DNA from 2 places in the Microbulbifer sp. SH-1 genome. Region 1 is predicted to be linked to the other one. Evidence: riboswitches for the same ligand, from Rfam matches in the RefSeq annotation. Region 1 holds a riboswitch; the other holds the start of a gene.
The links. Region 1 has a riboswitch for molybdenum cofactor ahead of moaA (GTP 3',8-cyclase MoaA). Riboswitches for the same ligand answer to the same signal wherever they lie in the genome.
Positions count from the first base shown of each region.

Region 2: another riboswitch for molybdenum cofactor. It lies ahead of moaA (GTP 3',8-cyclase MoaA); the one in region 1 lies ahead of moaA (GTP 3',8-cyclase MoaA).

Region 1 is NZ_CP046948.1:3,159,924-3,167,721, reverse strand. It holds gene GNX18_RS13000 (nitrate/nitrite transporter) at 1-795, shown strand, start outside; gene GNX18_RS12995 (alginate export family protein) at 914-2,119, shown strand; molybdenum cofactor riboswitch at 2,263-2,401, shown strand; gene moaA (GTP 3',8-cyclase MoaA) at 2,390-3,367, shown strand; gene GNX18_RS19765 (hypothetical protein) at 3,371-3,505, shown strand; gene moaB (molybdenum cofactor biosynthesis protein B) at 3,521-4,063, shown strand; gene moaC (cyclic pyranopterin monophosphate synthase MoaC) at 4,068-4,559, shown strand; gene GNX18_RS12975 (MoaD/ThiS family protein) at 4,552-4,797, shown strand; gene moaE (molybdopterin synthase catalytic subunit MoaE) at 4,804-5,259, shown strand; gene GNX18_RS12965 (HesA/MoeB/ThiF family protein) at 5,288-6,052, shown strand; gene GNX18_RS12960 (LysR family transcriptional regulator) at 6,142-7,029, opposite strand; gene GNX18_RS12955 (MFS transporter) at 7,121-7,798, shown strand, end outside.
Region 2 is NZ_CP046948.1:2,260,252-2,268,049, forward strand. It holds gene GNX18_RS09615 (hypothetical protein) at 1-775, opposite strand, end outside; gene GNX18_RS09620 (hypothetical protein) at 778-1,287, opposite strand; gene GNX18_RS09625 (molybdenum cofactor biosynthesis protein MoaE) at 1,646-2,146, opposite strand; gene moaD (molybdopterin synthase sulfur carrier subunit) at 2,148-2,396, opposite strand; gene moaC (cyclic pyranopterin monophosphate synthase MoaC) at 2,393-2,884, opposite strand; gene moaB (molybdenum cofactor biosynthesis protein B) at 2,893-3,408, opposite strand; gene moaA (GTP 3',8-cyclase MoaA) at 3,615-4,598, opposite strand; molybdenum cofactor riboswitch at 4,581-4,734, opposite strand; gene pyk (pyruvate kinase) at 4,903-6,378, opposite strand; gene GNX18_RS09655 (glycerate kinase) at 6,395-7,711, opposite strand.

The DNA.
Region 1 (7,798 bases):
GCCGGTTTGCTGCTGGTGACGCTGCTGTTCGCGCTGTGGGCGCCGAAGGAAACACCCTATATGCGCAGCCGCCGGCAGCCGCCGCTGTCGTTCCATCTCGAGCCGCTTACCGACCTGCGGGTGTTGCGCTTCGGGCTGTATTATTTTTTTGTCTTCGGCAGTTTTCTCGCGCTGCTATTGTGGCTGCCGCGCTATTACGTGTCCGCCTACGGCGCGGACACCAAAACCGCCTTGTTGCTGACGCTGCTGTTCGCCACCCTGTCGAGCTCGGTGCGCGCGGTGGGCGGCTGGTTTGCCGACCGTTATGGCGCGCGCGCGGTGAACTGGAGCGTGTTCTGGACCTGTCTGGTGTGCCTGTTCTTCCTCAGTTACCCGCCCACCAGCATGACCATCCACGGTGTCGAGCGGGATGTGCAACTGAATATCGAGGTGGGCATTGAACTGTTTACCCTGTTGATCCTTGTAATCGGTATTGCCCAGGGCTTCGGGCGCGCTTCGGTGTACCGCATCGTGTTCGACAAGTACCCGCGGCAGATGGGCAGTGTCAGCGGGCTGGTGTCCTCCATCGGCGCGCTCGGCGGCTTCAGCCTGCCGGTGCTGTTCGGCCTGGCACAGGACATTGTGGGTATTCACAGCGCCGCATTCATGGTGCTCTACGGCGTACTGGCCTGTTGCATGCTGGTGATGTATCTGGCGCTTGAACGCGAGCGCACGCGGGAGCGGCTGATGTTTGCCCGTGCGCATAACTTTCTGCACGACGCCGATACGCTGCCGGATCTGCCCCTTCGGGAGTAGCGTGGCGCGACCGGGGGAGTAGCGGCGCCGCGCTGTGCCACTTTCGGGTGAATTTCCCGCACGGCGCAGTCGCGATAGTTTCCCTACCCGGAACTGTCATCGCCGCTGAGGAAACCCCATGAAAACATGCCGCCTTGCCCATGCCGTCCGCCACACCCTGTTCATCGCCGCCGGCAGTGTCGTTACCCTGCCCACCGTCGCGGAGACCGTGAACACTGTCACCGATGCCCTGATGGGCGGCGACGCGCGCCTGGGGCTCCGCTACCGCTTCGAAGGCGTGGATCAGGACAATTTCAGCGAGGACGCGAGCGCCTCCACCCTGCGCTCGCGCCTCACCTGGACCAGCGGCGACTACCGCGGCTTCACCGGCGTGCTGGAACTGGATGATGTCAGCGCCATCGGCAATCCACACTACAACTCCACCATCAACGACAACAGCACCTACCCGGTGGTAGTGGACCCGGTGGGGACCGAAGTCAATCAGGCCTATATCCGATACCGCGGGGAAAACTCCGTGGCAACCGCCGGCCGCCAGCGTATCAATCTCGACGGCCAGCGCTTTGTCGGCGGTGTGGGCTGGCGCCAGAACGAGCAGACCTATGACGGATACCGCTACCAGTACGGCTCGGAAAAGAGCCTGCAGCTGGATTACAGCTACGTATACAACGTCAACCGGATTTTCGGCGAAGACAGCGTCAATGCCGACCTCAGCGGCGATATCCAGCTGTTCCATGGAAGTTACCCGGTGACAGAGCGCCACAGGCTCAGCGCGTTTGTCTACGAGCTGGACTTCGACCGCGCGGCAAACGCATCCAGCCGAACTCTGGGCGTCGACTACAAGGGTGGCTTCGGCCCGCTCAAGGCCAGGCTAAGCTACGCCAGACAAACCGAAACCGGCGACAGCGCCCTGGCGTACAGTGCCCCCTACTATCTGGCGGAACTTGGTGCGGCGCTGGGCACGGTAAACATGTGGGTTGGCGGCGAAGTGCTGGGGGCCGACAACGGCAGCGGCTTTGCCACGCCGCTCGCCACATTGCACAAATATCAGGGCTTCGCCGACAAGTTCCTGGCAACACCGGCAGATGGCGTCGAGGATCTGTATGTCGGTGTCGCCATGAAGGTTGCAGGAGGCAACCTCGACATAACCTATCACAGCTTCAGCGCCAGCGAGGGTGGGGCGGATTACGGCGGTGAGTGGGACCTCAGCTTTGCACGCAAACTGACCGAGCAGTTGAGTGGCGAAATCAAGTACGCCAGTTACCGTGCCGACACCTTCAGCGTGGATACCGACAAAGTGTGGCTGATGTTCACTGCGAATTTCTGAAGCGCAAACCCGGGTTGTAAAAGGTTGTGGATGACGTTTTTCAACAAGCCGCTAAAACGGGGCTCTCCTGCTCGCGACATACACTCCTCCCCCGGGAGTACCACCATTGCCCCGAGCGGAATAATACGGTGTTGATACACTGACTGCGGTTTAAACACCGAGTCCCTTTACCTACACGGCCACTGCCGCAGGGTGCCGGGACCGTGGCCATACCGGCCACCAGGGTTGCGCGGGAAACCGCGCGGCCTCCTGAATCTGGAAAGGCGTTTAATGTTACAAGACAGTTTTGGGCGCAGGTTCTACTACCTGCGCCTGTCCGTGACCGACATCTGCAATTTCCGCTGCAATTACTGCCTGCCGGATGGCTATCAGTGCGGCCAGTCGAGTGCGCGGGAAAATCCGCTCAGCGTTGTCGAGGTGGGCACGGTGGTAGGAGCCTTTGCTTCCCTCGGCACGGAAAAGGTACGCCTTACCGGCGGAGAACCGTCGCTGCGTAAAGATCTGGAGCAGCTGATCGAAACCGTCAAAAGCGTCGACGGCATCCGTTGTGTCGCCATCACTACCAACGGCTACAGACTCCCCATGGAAATCGACGCCTGGCAGCGCGCCGGGCTGGATCAACTCAACGTCAGTATCGACAGCCTGGACCCGCAGCAATTCCGGGCAATTACCGGCCACGACAAGCTGGATACAATCCTGTGTGGTATCGACCGCGCGCTGGCACTGGGCATTCCCACCAAAGTCAATGCGGTGTTACTGCGCGAGCACAACTTCGCCGAGTACAATCACTTTCTCGAGTGGATCCGGGTCACACCGGTGAGCCTTCGCTTTATCGAGCTGATGCGCACCGGCGACAACCGCGATTTCTTTGCCAGCAACCATGTAGCCGGCAGCGATATCGAAAAGCTGCTGCTGCGCACCGGCTGGGAGCAGGTGGTGCGTCCCCGCGATGCCGGGCCGGCGAAAGAATACGCCCATCCGGACTATGCCGGTCGCATTGGCCTGATCATGCCCTATAGCAAAGATTTCTGTGTCAGTTGCAACCGGCTGCGCATGTCTGCCCAGGGCGCGCTGCACCTGTGCCTGTTTGCAGAGCAGGGCATCGATCTGCGCGATGCCATCGGCGGCGGCGATCACCAGGCGCTGGCGGAGCAGATCCGCGCCGCCGTGTGTGGCAAGAATGCCAGTCACCAGCTGGCCAGCGGCTTTACCGGTGCCACCCGCAACCTGGCGATGCTGGGAGGCTGAACGGTGTCCCGGCAGTTCACCAGTTGTGGCGCGCGCCAGCTGACGATGCCTGTGCGTGCGCAGAGCTTCAGCAACATGAATACCCCCGCCGAATACGCGGCGAACTACCCGCAACAACTTTTACCTGAATCAGACTGAACGGACGGACGCATTATGGCTGGACACGCTGAACAAACTTTCGAGCCCCTCAATATCGCGGTGTTGACCGTGTCCGACACCCGCACCAGCGACAACGACACCTCCGGCGCCTATCTGGTGGATGCGCTGCAGCACGCGGGCCACCGGCTGATGGAAAAACTGATCGCCCCCGACGATGTGTACCAGCTGCGCGCGGTGATCTCGCGCTGGATCGCCGAGCCGCAGATCCAGGTGGTGCTGGTCACCGGCGGCACCGGGTTTACCGATCGCGACTCCACCCCGGAGGCACTGCTGCCACTGTTCGACAAAACCGTGGAGGGGTTCGGCGAACTGTTCCGGCATATTTCATTCGGCGAGATCGGCAGTTCCACGGTGCAATCGCGCGCACTCGCCGGGTTGGCCAACCACACCCTGATCTGCTGTATGCCCGGCTCTACCGGCGCCTGTCGCACTGCCTGGGAAGGCATCCTGCTCCAGCAGCTGGACTCGCGTCACCGCCCCTGTAATTTCGTGCCGCATATCCGCGCGGCGCAGCCAGCCTGCGAATCCCGGGAGTGATGGGATGAGCCGGTTGACCCATCTCAACGAGCGCGGTGAGGCAAACATGGTGGACGTCACGGATAAAGCCATAAGCGAACGCAGTGCCCGCGCCGAAAGTGCCGTGCACATGAGTGCCGAAGCGTTCGAGCTGCTGGTGACCGGCAGCAACAGGAAAGGCGATGCACTGTCAGTGGCGCGCATTGCCGGTATCCAGGCGGCGAAGAAAACCTCTGAGCTGATTCCGCTGTGCCACCCGCTGGCACTGACCAAAGTGGACGTGGAATTTGAATTGTTGCCCGAGAAGCACTGCGTGCACATTTTTAGCTACTGTCGCCTTGCCGGCCGTACCGGGGTGGAAATGGAAGCACTGACTGCCGCCGCGGTGGCGGCACTGACCGTCTACGACATGTGCAAGGCCGTGGACCCGGCAATGGAGATCGGCCCCACCCGCCTGGTGGAAAAATCCGGCGGCAAACGGGGGCACTGGCACTGTGATGAGGTGACACATGGTTAAGGTTCTGTTTTTTGCCAGCCTGCGCGCGCGCCTGGGCACGGCCGAGCACTGTTTGGAAGATTTTTCCGGCAGCGTGGCCGAGTTGCGCAACCGTCTCGGTGAGCTGTTCCCTGACTGGCAGGCGCCGCTGCAAGCTGCCGATATTCAGGCGGCGGTCAACCAGGAGATCGCCGCGGCGACTACCCGGATTACCGATGGCGATGAAGTCGCATTTTTCCCGCCGGTCACCGGAGGTTAAGAGGCGATGGATTTTATTGACGTCCGCACGGCGCCCTTTGCGGTGGGCGATGAGTATGCGGCACTGCGCGCGAACAACCGCAGCGACGGAGCCAGCGCCCTGTTTGTTGGTTCGGTGCGCGACTTCAATGCCGGGGTCGGTGTCAGCGGCCTGGCGCTGGAACACTATCCGGGCATGACCGAAAAAAGCCTGCAGCGCATCGTCAGTGACGCACGCACCCGCTGGGAACTGGGCCGGGTGCGCCTGCTGCACCGTGTCGGCGCCATGGCCGTGGAGGAGGATATCGTATTCGTGGGAGTAACCAGCCCCCACCGCCAGGCGGCGTTCGCTGCCTGCCAATACATTATGGATCGCCTCAAGACGGAGGCCCCCTTCTGGAAGCTGGAATCCGGCGAGACCGGCGACACCTGGGTGGCCGCCCGCGACAGCGACCGACGGGAGCTGGAAAAGTGGGCCCGATAGCAATGTGAATTTTCGATGGGAAAACTACGTGATCAGTCATAAAGATCGTATCCGCTACAGTCGCCAGATCATGTTGCCGCAAATGGGCGAAGCGGCCCAAGAGAAGCTTGCCAGTGCCCGGGTGATGGTAGTGGGGCTGGGAGGCCTGGGTTGTCCGGCCGCGCTATATCTCGCTTCAGCAGGTATTGGTGAACTGCATCTGGTCGATGGAGATACGTTGGCGCTGTCGAATTTACAGCGCCAGATCCTGTACAAATCAAACCACATTCACAAGCCTAAGGCGCTGGTTGCCGCCCAGCAATTGGGGGCCGTGAACCCACATATCCGGATACTGCCTTATGTAAAAAAGGCAAGCGAGGCCTGGCTTTCAGAACACGCGTCTCGCGTGGATCTGGTACTGGACTGTACCGATAACCAGCGAATTCGCCAGAGTATTAATCGGGTCTGCAGGGAGATGGCGGTACCCGTGATCATGGCCTCAGTGCAGGGCTTTTCGGGTCAGTTGGTAAGCTTTGATTTTCGTCGAAAGGGTTCACCATGCTACACCTGTTTTTTTCCGGATACTGAACAGGAACGAGTGGATAACTGTGAGACATCAGGTGTTATTGGACCTGCACTGGGAATTGTCGGTAGTGCTCAGTCACTTGAAGCGATCAAGTTATTGGCGGGCCTGCCACTTGGCAGCCTGGATACCCTGCAAGTTTTCGAGGCGGAAACGCTCGACTGGCGCCGCCTCTCGCTTGGGAAGGAACGATGTGCAGGTTGTGCGGAGCCTATGGCGATAGCGCGTTGAGCGCACATCTTTCCGCATGCACGACTAGTGGTTCATATAGTGGTTCATACGCTGCTGCGGACCCGCATGAGTGAGGGCGGCGGGCCGGCTCAAAGTTGCAACCGCCCACCGAGGAATTCGAGAAAGGCCGCAATCCGCGGCGAAACGGCACCGCTTCGATAGTAAACCGCCTGCACCGGCTCGCGCGGGTTCGGGCTCTGCAGCGCTTCGCCAAGCACACTGACCAGATGCCCATGCGCAATGTCCTGGCGAACCATGAAATTCGACAGCAGGGCGATGCCCTGACCGGCGAGTGCCAGTTGCCGTATGGCTTCCCCGCTGCTGGACGCGATTTGTGGCTGAAATGGCTGCGGTTGGCGAAACGGCAGAATGTTGAGGTGCGCGGCGTCGGCAAATCCGATCAACGTATGCTGCTCGAGATCTGCGATGTGCAGCGGCGTGCCCGCTTGCTCGAGATACGCCGGGCTCGCGACCAGGTGTAACGGGCTGCGCCCCAGCAAGCGCGCGTGCAGATTGGAATCTTCCAGCGTACCGATGCGAATAGCCAGATCGGTGCGCCGTTCGATCAGATCGATGATCTGTTCGTTGGCAATCAGCTCCAGTCGGATTTCCGGGTAGGCCGCGCGAAATGCCGGCACCAGCGGCACCAGCTGGTGCAGCAGGAACGGCGTGGCGGCATCCACCCGCAAACGGCCAGCGGGGCGGCGATGTTGCACGCGCAGATTTTCCTCGGCGGAGGTCAGCAGCTGCAGGCCATCGCGAATGGTCGCGACAAAACTCTGTCCCTCCTCGGTCAACTCCACCCGCCGCGTGGTGCGGTTCAGCAGCGTGGCTCCCAGCTCGAACTCCAGGCGGGTTACCGCGCGGGATACCCGGGCTACCTGGATATCCAGCAACCTGGCTGCGGCGGAGAACCCGCCGGTATCTACAACTGCCAGCAGGATTTCCAGGTCTTCGGTGCGCGAGACTATTGTCATATCTGCAAAATTCTTTTGTGTTTGCCACTATTTTTGTGAAAGGTAGCCATCGCCATACTCCGCCGCAACAGAAACCTGCGGAGTGATTGATATGCCCCTTGCATTACTGGCACTGGCGCTCAGCGCCTTCGCCATTGGCACAACGGAATTCGTGATAGTCGGACTTGTGCCAACCATCGCCCATGACCTGGCGGTGTCCCTGCCTTCAGCGGGGTTACTGGTCAGTCTCTATGCCCTTGGTGTCGCCGTGGGCGCACCTGTGCTCACGGCGTTGACCGGGCGCTGGAACCGCAAGGCGGTCCTGCTGAGCGTAATGGGCCTGTTTACCCTGGGTAATCTGCTGGCCTGGCTGGCTCCGGGCTATGGTTCGCTGATTGCCGCGCGCGTCGTGACCGGACTGGCACATGGCGTGTTTTTCGCCATCGGCTCTACCATCGCCACGAGTCTGGTGAGCAAAGACAAAGAGGCTGGTGCCATTGCTCTGATGTTTACCGGACTCACGGTGGCGCTGGTTACCGGCGTGCCGCTCGGTACCTGGATCGGGCAGCACTTCGGCTGGCGCGCCACTTTCCTGATCGTGTCTGCGCTGGGATTGATCGCGCTGGTGGGCAGTGCGCTGCTGGTGCCGGCCAATCTCAGGCAATCCACGCCCGCCAGCTTCAAACAGCAATTGGCAGTGTTGACCGAACCGCGCCTGCTGCTGGTTTATGCGATGACCGCGCTGGGCTACGGGGGTACGTTTACCGCATTCACCTACCTTGCGCCGATC
Region 2 (7,798 bases), 900 kb from region 1:
CGAAATAGGTGCGCGCGCGCTCATATTCTTTGGCTTCCATCAGCTGGTAGCCGAGCAGCAGGTTGGTTTTGTCTTGCAATGCGCTTTTGGCATCGCCGCTGCCGGCGTTGCGTCCGAGGCCATCGAGTTCCAGTACACCTTTTTCGGTTTCGCCCGCTTTCAGCAGAGCGATCCCCAGGTTGTACTCCACAAACCCGGACAGGGATTTCTCGCCCTTCAGGTCTTTCAGCAGCACCACCGCCTCTTCGAAGCGGCCCAGCTGCATGTACACCCGCGCGCGCAGGAACTGCTCTTCCGCGCGCACGCGCTCGGGCACCCGCCCCTGGATCAGCTCCAGCGCGTGCAGGGCGTTGGCAAACTGCTGCTTGTGATAGTGAATCTTTGCCAAGCGGTAGGCGGCTTCGTTCTTGATGGGCTGCGGCACATCGCCGTTCAGCACCTGCTCCATGGCACGGCCGGCTTCCCGGTGCATGCGATAGGAAAGCTCGAGGTCACCCACCGCAAATTCCGCCTGACCAAAGTGCAGGCTGAATGGGTCCAGTTCCGGGTCGTCCAGCAGGCGAAACTGCTTGAGCTCCGTATCCAGGCCCGTGATCGCGTCGAAATAGTTGTCCTGATACGCGTCGAACAGCGCTTCGCCGAAAAACAGATCGCGCAGCGTCTTGGTCTGCAACGCGCTCGGATCGGAATCGACGGGGGCTTTGGCCTGCGCAGGCACGGCGCACAGCGCGGCGAGCGCAGCACCAGCGATCGCACTGGCCAGACGGGAGTTCATGCTTACCAGTCCTTGAAGTTGATGGCGGACTGGTTACCGGCGATCTGGATCTCAACGAATTTTGGACCTACCGCCTTCTCCACGCTGTAACTGGCGGTCGCGCGGTACTCCTTGCCGGACTTGGACTTGCCGAAATAAGTCACCTCCAGCGGGTGCGCACCGGTCTGCACGTTGGCGGTGTGAATACGCTGCACCCCGCCCTGCTGCAGGGCTTCGATTTCGCGGTAGGTGTAGAGGTGGTGGGCGACGATCTGGTTGTCGAGCTTTACTTCGACGGATTCCAGACTGAACTCCTTACTATCAGGCAGGGAGACAAACAGGGCAACCTGGGTGTTGGAGGGGAAGAGCAGTTTTTCTTCAAGACGGTTGAGCTCAGACGTGAGACCGATCACATCCTTCTTCACATCCTGGATCTGCTCATCGAGGCCACGGATTTCTTCCCGGCTGACTTCTTGCGCATTGGTCGCAACCGCCAGTATCAGCACGGCGGCTGCCATCAGAATTCTGTACATATCCCTTTTACCTCGAACCCCAACCCTGAATTGGATTTCGCTCGCCATAAATGTCAGGCAAGAGCGATTTGCGGTGGAATTGTATGGCAAGGGGGGCGCAGGGATATGTGAGGCGCTTCAAAACTCGCGCAGAGAGTTGGATAAGAATTTTTTCTTAAAATTCAAAGCACAAGAGAAAAAAGCTCGATTATGTGACAGGTTTCACGAGCGTTGCGCAAAGTACCCTTGTGCGCGCGGTCACGTTTTTGGATGCAACGGCGGAACCAAATCAAATTTCGTGCGGATAAATAGCGAGCACTTCAAATATTTCAGGGTCAAGCGCAAAAGCGAGTGCTCACTTCTGGCTGTGGAGAATTCGCTACCATTTTTTCAGGGCATCCTCGTCACTGTGGCGTGCCTGCACCCAGTGACCACTCTCTGCGCCTTGCCCGATCTCCTTTTTCCAGAAAGGTGCACGACTTTTCAGAAAGTCCATGATAAATGCACAGGCATCCAGTGCGGCCTGGCGATGGGCGGAGCTGGTGCCCACAAACACGATCTCCTCTCCAGCCCGCAACTGCCCGAAGCGATGTATCACCCGCACGCGCCCGAGCGGCCAGCGTTGGGCAGCCTGCCGTGCAATGTCAGTAAGCGCCGACTCCGCCATGCCGGGGTAATGCTCCAGCTCGAGTACTGCAACCGAATTGCCCTTACTGTTTTCGACTGGGGAGCCTACGGGCTCTATTGGCGAAAAGTCCCGCACGTTGCCCACAAACATGGCAGTGGCGCCGTCGGCGAAATTTTCGCTGCGCAGAGACCGGTATTCCTCGCCCGGATCGAATCCCTCGACCTGTACGGAAACGGAAATTATTGCGGCCACCTCAGCCTCCCGTGACCGGCGGAAAGAAGGCGACTTCGTCGCCGTCCTTGACGTCGGCGTGCATGTTAGCGAGTTGCTGGTTCACGGCCACCTGCAATTGTTCGCTGGCAAGAGCGGACTGCCATGCAGCGTCTTTTCCGGCGAGTCGGCTGCGCAGTTCGGCGATGCTGGCGATGTCCGCCGTATCCACGTCCAGTGCGTCGCAGCCGAGCTGCTCCCGCAGGCCGGCAAAGAACAGTACCTTGATCACGTGTTGGTCTCCGTATTTTCCGGTGTCCAGTGGCCGCGCTTGCCACCGGTTTTTTCCTGCAGTTTGGTGGGACCGATGACCATGGCCGGGTCGACGGCTTTGCACATGTCGTAAATGGTGAGCGCGGCCACGCTGGCGGCGGTGAGTGCCTCCATTTCCACGCCGGTGCGACCGGCGAGGCGGCAGAAGCTGGAAATATTCACGGTGCGGTTTGCTTCATCCAGTTCGAAATCCACCTGTACTTTGGTGAGGGCGAGCGGGTGGCACAGGGGAATGAGATCGGCGGTTTTCTTGGCGGCCTGGATGCCGGCGATGCGTGCGGTGGCGAGCACATCGCCTTTCTTGTTGTTGCCGGCTTGGAGCTGCGCAAAGGCGTCTGCGGACATGGCGACGGCGGATTGGGCGCGTGCGGAGCGGTCGGTGATGTCTTTGTCGGTGACATCGACCATGCTGGCTTCGCCTTTCTGGTTCAGGTGTGTGAGGGTCATGGTGTTGATTACTTAGTCAGATAGCCTACGAAGTTGCAGGGGGTGTGGCTGGCGGTGAGTTGTTCTCTTAGCAGTTTGGTCCAGCCGGTTTTGCAGGCGCCGGTGGAGCCGGGGAGGCAGGCGACGAGGGTGCGGTTGGCGATGCCGGCGAGCGCTCTGGACTGGATGGTGGAGGAGCCGATTTCTTCATAGCTGATGGAGCGGAACATTTCGCCGAAGCCGTCGATGTGTTTGTCGAGTAGCGGGGCGATGGCTTCGGGGGTGGAGTCGCGGCCGGCGAAGCCGGTGCCGCCGGTGGAGATGATGACGTGAATCTCTGGGTCGGCGATCCAGGCGGAGACTTTGGCGCGCAGGAGATATTTGTCGTCGATGACGATGGCTTTGTCGGCGAGGGTGTGGCCGTCTTCCTGCAGGGCTTCTACCAGGTATTTTCCTGAGGTGTCGTTTTCTTCGGTTCTTGTGTCGGACACTGTGAGGATTGCGATATTGAGTTTCTGGTTTTTATTTATAGGGGCATGAGACATTTTGGTTTTGTGCTCCGTAGCCTGTTGGTGCTCTGTTCTGGGTTCGTGGCGACCGGTCACCGGGTGTGGGTTTTCAGGACCGCTGTGAACCCATCCCTGGGCGCTTCGGCGCAAACATCCTGTTTGCGACGATCCTGAAAACCCACACCCGGCACCCGATCTTCAATTCAAATTTTTGTGCTTCGTAAGCCTTGAAAATATTGTGGTCAACCGCCGATTATCGAGAGATTCTGGGTTGCCCCCGTATTTCCCTGCTGCAGGTAGTGGCTGACTTCTTTGTTGCCGATCAGTGCTCTCACCTTTTCTGCCAGTGCGTCGGCGTCGCCGGTGCGGATGGTTTCTCTCAGGTCGAGGCCGGTGTCGGAAAACAGGCAGAGATGCAGTTTGCCCTGGGCGGAAACGCGCAGGCGGTTGCAGGTATTGCAGAAGTCTTTGCTGTAGGGGGTGATGAGGCCGATGCGACCGGCGTAGTCCGGGTGGACGTATTCCCGTGCGGGGCCGGCGTCGAGCGGGCGTGGTAGTAGTTGCCAGCCGGTTTCGATGAGCTGTTGTTCGATGTCGGTGCCGCGCAGGTGGTTGCTGGCGAAGTAGTCGCGGTTGTCGCCGGTCTGCATGAGTTCGATGAAGCGGAGGGTGACCGGGGTGGTTTTGAGCCAGGCCAGGAACTGGTGTAGGCGGGTGTGCGCACCATCGTTGAGCAGTACGGCGTTTACTTTGGTTGCAATGCCCAGTTCCAGTGCGCGGTCGATGCCGGTGAGGATTTTGGGCAGGCAGTCGTGGCCGGTGATGTGGGCGAATTCTTTCCGGTCGAGGCTGTCGATGCTGATGTTGAGCTGGTCGAGGCCGTTGTGGTGCCAGCGGTCGATGACGGCGGGGAGTTTGTAGCCGTTGCTGGTGACGGCGACGCGCTTTATGCCGGGGGTGGTTTTGGCGCTGTGGATAAGTTCCGGCAGGTCTTTGCGCAGTGAGGGTTCACCGCCGCTTAAGCGCACTTTTCTGGTGCCGAGCTGGGCGAAGGCGCGCATGACGGTGCTGGCTTCGGCGACGCTGAGGTCGGGCTGCTGGTGCCGGGCCTGGTAGCCGTGGGGCAGGCAGTAGTCGCAACGGAAGTTGCAGACGTCTGTCACGGACAGGCGCAAATAGTAGAAGCGACGGCCGTGGCCGTCTTGCAGTATGTCGTTCTGTTTCATCACCTTTCCAAATGCGGGAGGCCGTTCGGTTTCCCTTGCGACCCTGGCGGGCTGGCGTTGCCGCCCGCGGCCATCCGCGCGTATCCGGGATCGGATCCCGGGACTTAGCGCGGCTGGCTCGGTGTAATTCGACCATTAGCGGCCGGGTTTGGTTTATTCGGTCAGTCTAGTGGTCCTTTGAACAATGTTGGCCTTTGACTGGCATCGGCTGTAGACGGTCATCTATACCGGCTTCGGCCGCTTGCTGCAAATGTTCTCGTGCAGGTTTTCCCTATGCAAAATTTCAGCCATAACGCACCAGGGGCTACTCCACATCCAGGATCTTCAGGGTATTGGTGCCACCATGGGACTGCATCAGGTCGCCCCGGATCAGTATGACCTTGTCGCCACTAGAGACGATGCCGCGGTCTTTCAGCACTTCCAGCGCGCGCAGGTTCAGCTCGCGGTCGCCCTCCCCTTCACCTGGCACAAACAGTATCGATGTCACTCCGCGGTACAGCGCCATGCGCCGCTGGGCGAGCGGGTCGTGGGCGAGGCCGACAATGGGGAGGCCGGAGCGGATGCGCGAGGCGATGAGGGGGGTGTAGCCGGTCTGGGTCATGCAGGCGATGGCGGTGACGCCCTCCAGGTGATTGGCGGCGTACATGGCGGAGAGCGAAATGGTCTCGTCGATACGGGTGAAGCCCTGGTGCATGCGGTGGCCGGATTCCTGCGCGGAGCGCTCACGCTCGGCACCGAGGCAGAGTCGGTGCATGGCCTGTACCGCTTCCACCGGGAAGTTGCCGGCGGCGGTTTCGGCGGACAGCATCACGGCGTCGGTGCCATCGAGCACTGCGTTGGCCACGTCGAACACTTCGGCGCGGGTGGGCAGTGGTGCGGTGATCATGGTCTCGAGCATCTGGGTGGCGGTGATTACCGCGCGGTTGAGCTGGCGGGCGCGTTTGATCATGCGTTTCTGCACGCCGATCAACGCGGCATCGCCGATCTCCACCCCCAGGTCGCCGCGGGCCACCATCACCGCTTCTGACGCGCAGATGATATCGTCCAAAGTCTGTTCGTCCGCCACCGCTTCCGCGCGCTCCACCTTGGCGACTAGGCCGATATGCCGGCCCGCCTCACCCAGCAGTGTGCGCGCCTCCTGCATGTCCGCGGCGTGGCGGGGAAAGGACACGGCGAGGTAGTCCACACCGATCTCCACGGCGGTTTTCAGGTCTGCCCTGTCTTTGTCGGTGAGCGCCGCGGCGGAGAGGCCGCCGCCCTGCTTGTTGATGCCCTTGTTGTTGGAGAGGCGGCCACCCACGGTTACGGTGGTGTGCACCTCGGTGTCGCTGACCGCATCTACCGTCAGTACCACGCGGCCGTCGTCCAGCAGCAACACGTCGCCGGCGGCCACATCTGCCACCAGCTCCTTGTAATCGCAACCCACGCGCTTTTCGTCGCCCTCGTTGGTATCCAGCGCCATATCAAGCACGAAATTGTCCCCCTCGTGCAGGGTCACGGCGTTGTCCTTGAAGCGGGCAATGCGGATCTTGGGGCCCTGCAGGTCACCGAGGGCGGCGACGGTCTTACCCAGGCGCTCGGCAATTTCCCGCACTTTCTGCAGGCGGCTGCGGTGGTCTTCCGCCGTGCCGTGGGAGAAGTTCAGCCGCACCACATCCACACCGGCCTTCAGCATTCGCTCCAATACGCCGGGCTTGTCGCTGGCGGGGCCGAGGGTGGCGACAATCTTGGTACGACGCAGGGGGCTGGCGGTGCGCTGACCGCCGGGCAGTTGAGACATGAACACCTCTTAGATTCTATTTATCAGGCAGCACCAGAATAGCGCGAAAGTCGTTGACGTTGGTCCTTGTGGGGCCGGTGACGATCAGATTGCCGAGTTCCGCGAAAAAACTGTAGGCGTCGTTGTTGGAAAGATAGTTCTCGGGGCTCAGCCCCTGTGCGCGCGCTTTCTGCCAGTCTTCCGGTGAGAAACATGCGCCGGCATTGTCTTCGGAACCGTCGATACCGTCAGTGTCGATGGCGAGCCCGTAAATGCCCGGAGCGCCTTCGAGCGCGTTGAACAGACCCAGCAGGTATTCCACATTGCGCCCGCCTCGGCCATTGCCCGTCACCGTCACGCTGGTCTCGCCGCCGGAGAGAATCAGCAGCGGTTGCGCAGCCTGCTGCTGGCTCAGGAGTGCCAATGCCGCGTGAGAAGCCCCCAGCTCCCGCGCCTCGCCTTCGAGATTGTCGCCCAGCACGCGCACCTCAACGCCCACTGCCGCTGCCACATCGCGCGCGGCCTCGAGCGCATCCGCGGCCTTTGCCAGCATTACCGCCCTGTCACCGGAAAATTCCGCATCCGCCGGATCGGGTGCCGTGTTCGCGGCCTGCAGGTGTGCGCGCACTGGCGCGGGAATGTCGATGCCGTAGTGCTCGAGTATCGCCAGCGCGTCTGCCGGGGTTGAGGTGTCCGGCAGGGTTGGGCCGGAGGCGATCAGGGTGGGTTCGTCGCCGGGCACATCGGAAATCAGGTAAGTGATAACCCGCGCGGGATGTGCGGCGGCGGCGAGACGCCCGCCCTTGATGGCGGACAGATGGCGGCGCACGGTATTGATATCGCGAATAGGCGCGCCGCTGCGCAGCAGCGCGCGGTTGATGGACTGCTTCTGCTCTAGTGTCAGGCCCGGTGCCGGCAGGCTCATCAGTGCGGAGCCGCCGCCGGAAATGAGCGCGATCACCAGATCGTCTTCGGTGAGCCCTGCCACCGCATCCAGCATCCGCACGGCGGCCTGTTCACCCAGTTTGTCCGGCATCGGGTGGGCCGCTTCCAGCACCTCGATATGTGCGCAATGTGCGCCGTGCCCGTAGCGCGTCACCACCAGCCCTTCGATATCCGCACCGGGGTTGCACTCCAACCACGCGCGCTCCAGCGCCGCCGCCATCGCCGCACTGGCCTTGCCGGCACCGACCACCAGGGTTCTGCGCCCGGGCTCAGGCAGAGCTGCGGGAACGAGGGCGGGCATCAGGTTGTCCGGGTGCACCGCAGCGACGGCGAGTTCCGCCAGGTTGCACAGCCACTGGTTCAGGCTGGGGGCGTCCATATCGGCAGTGAGAGGCGGTAGCGGCTTCATTTTTATGTCTCCCTGATTGTCGTGCGGTTCTGCATTTCCACACCCCTGCAAAAATGGTTCCGCCCCCGGCAAGGCTCCACGACGGGT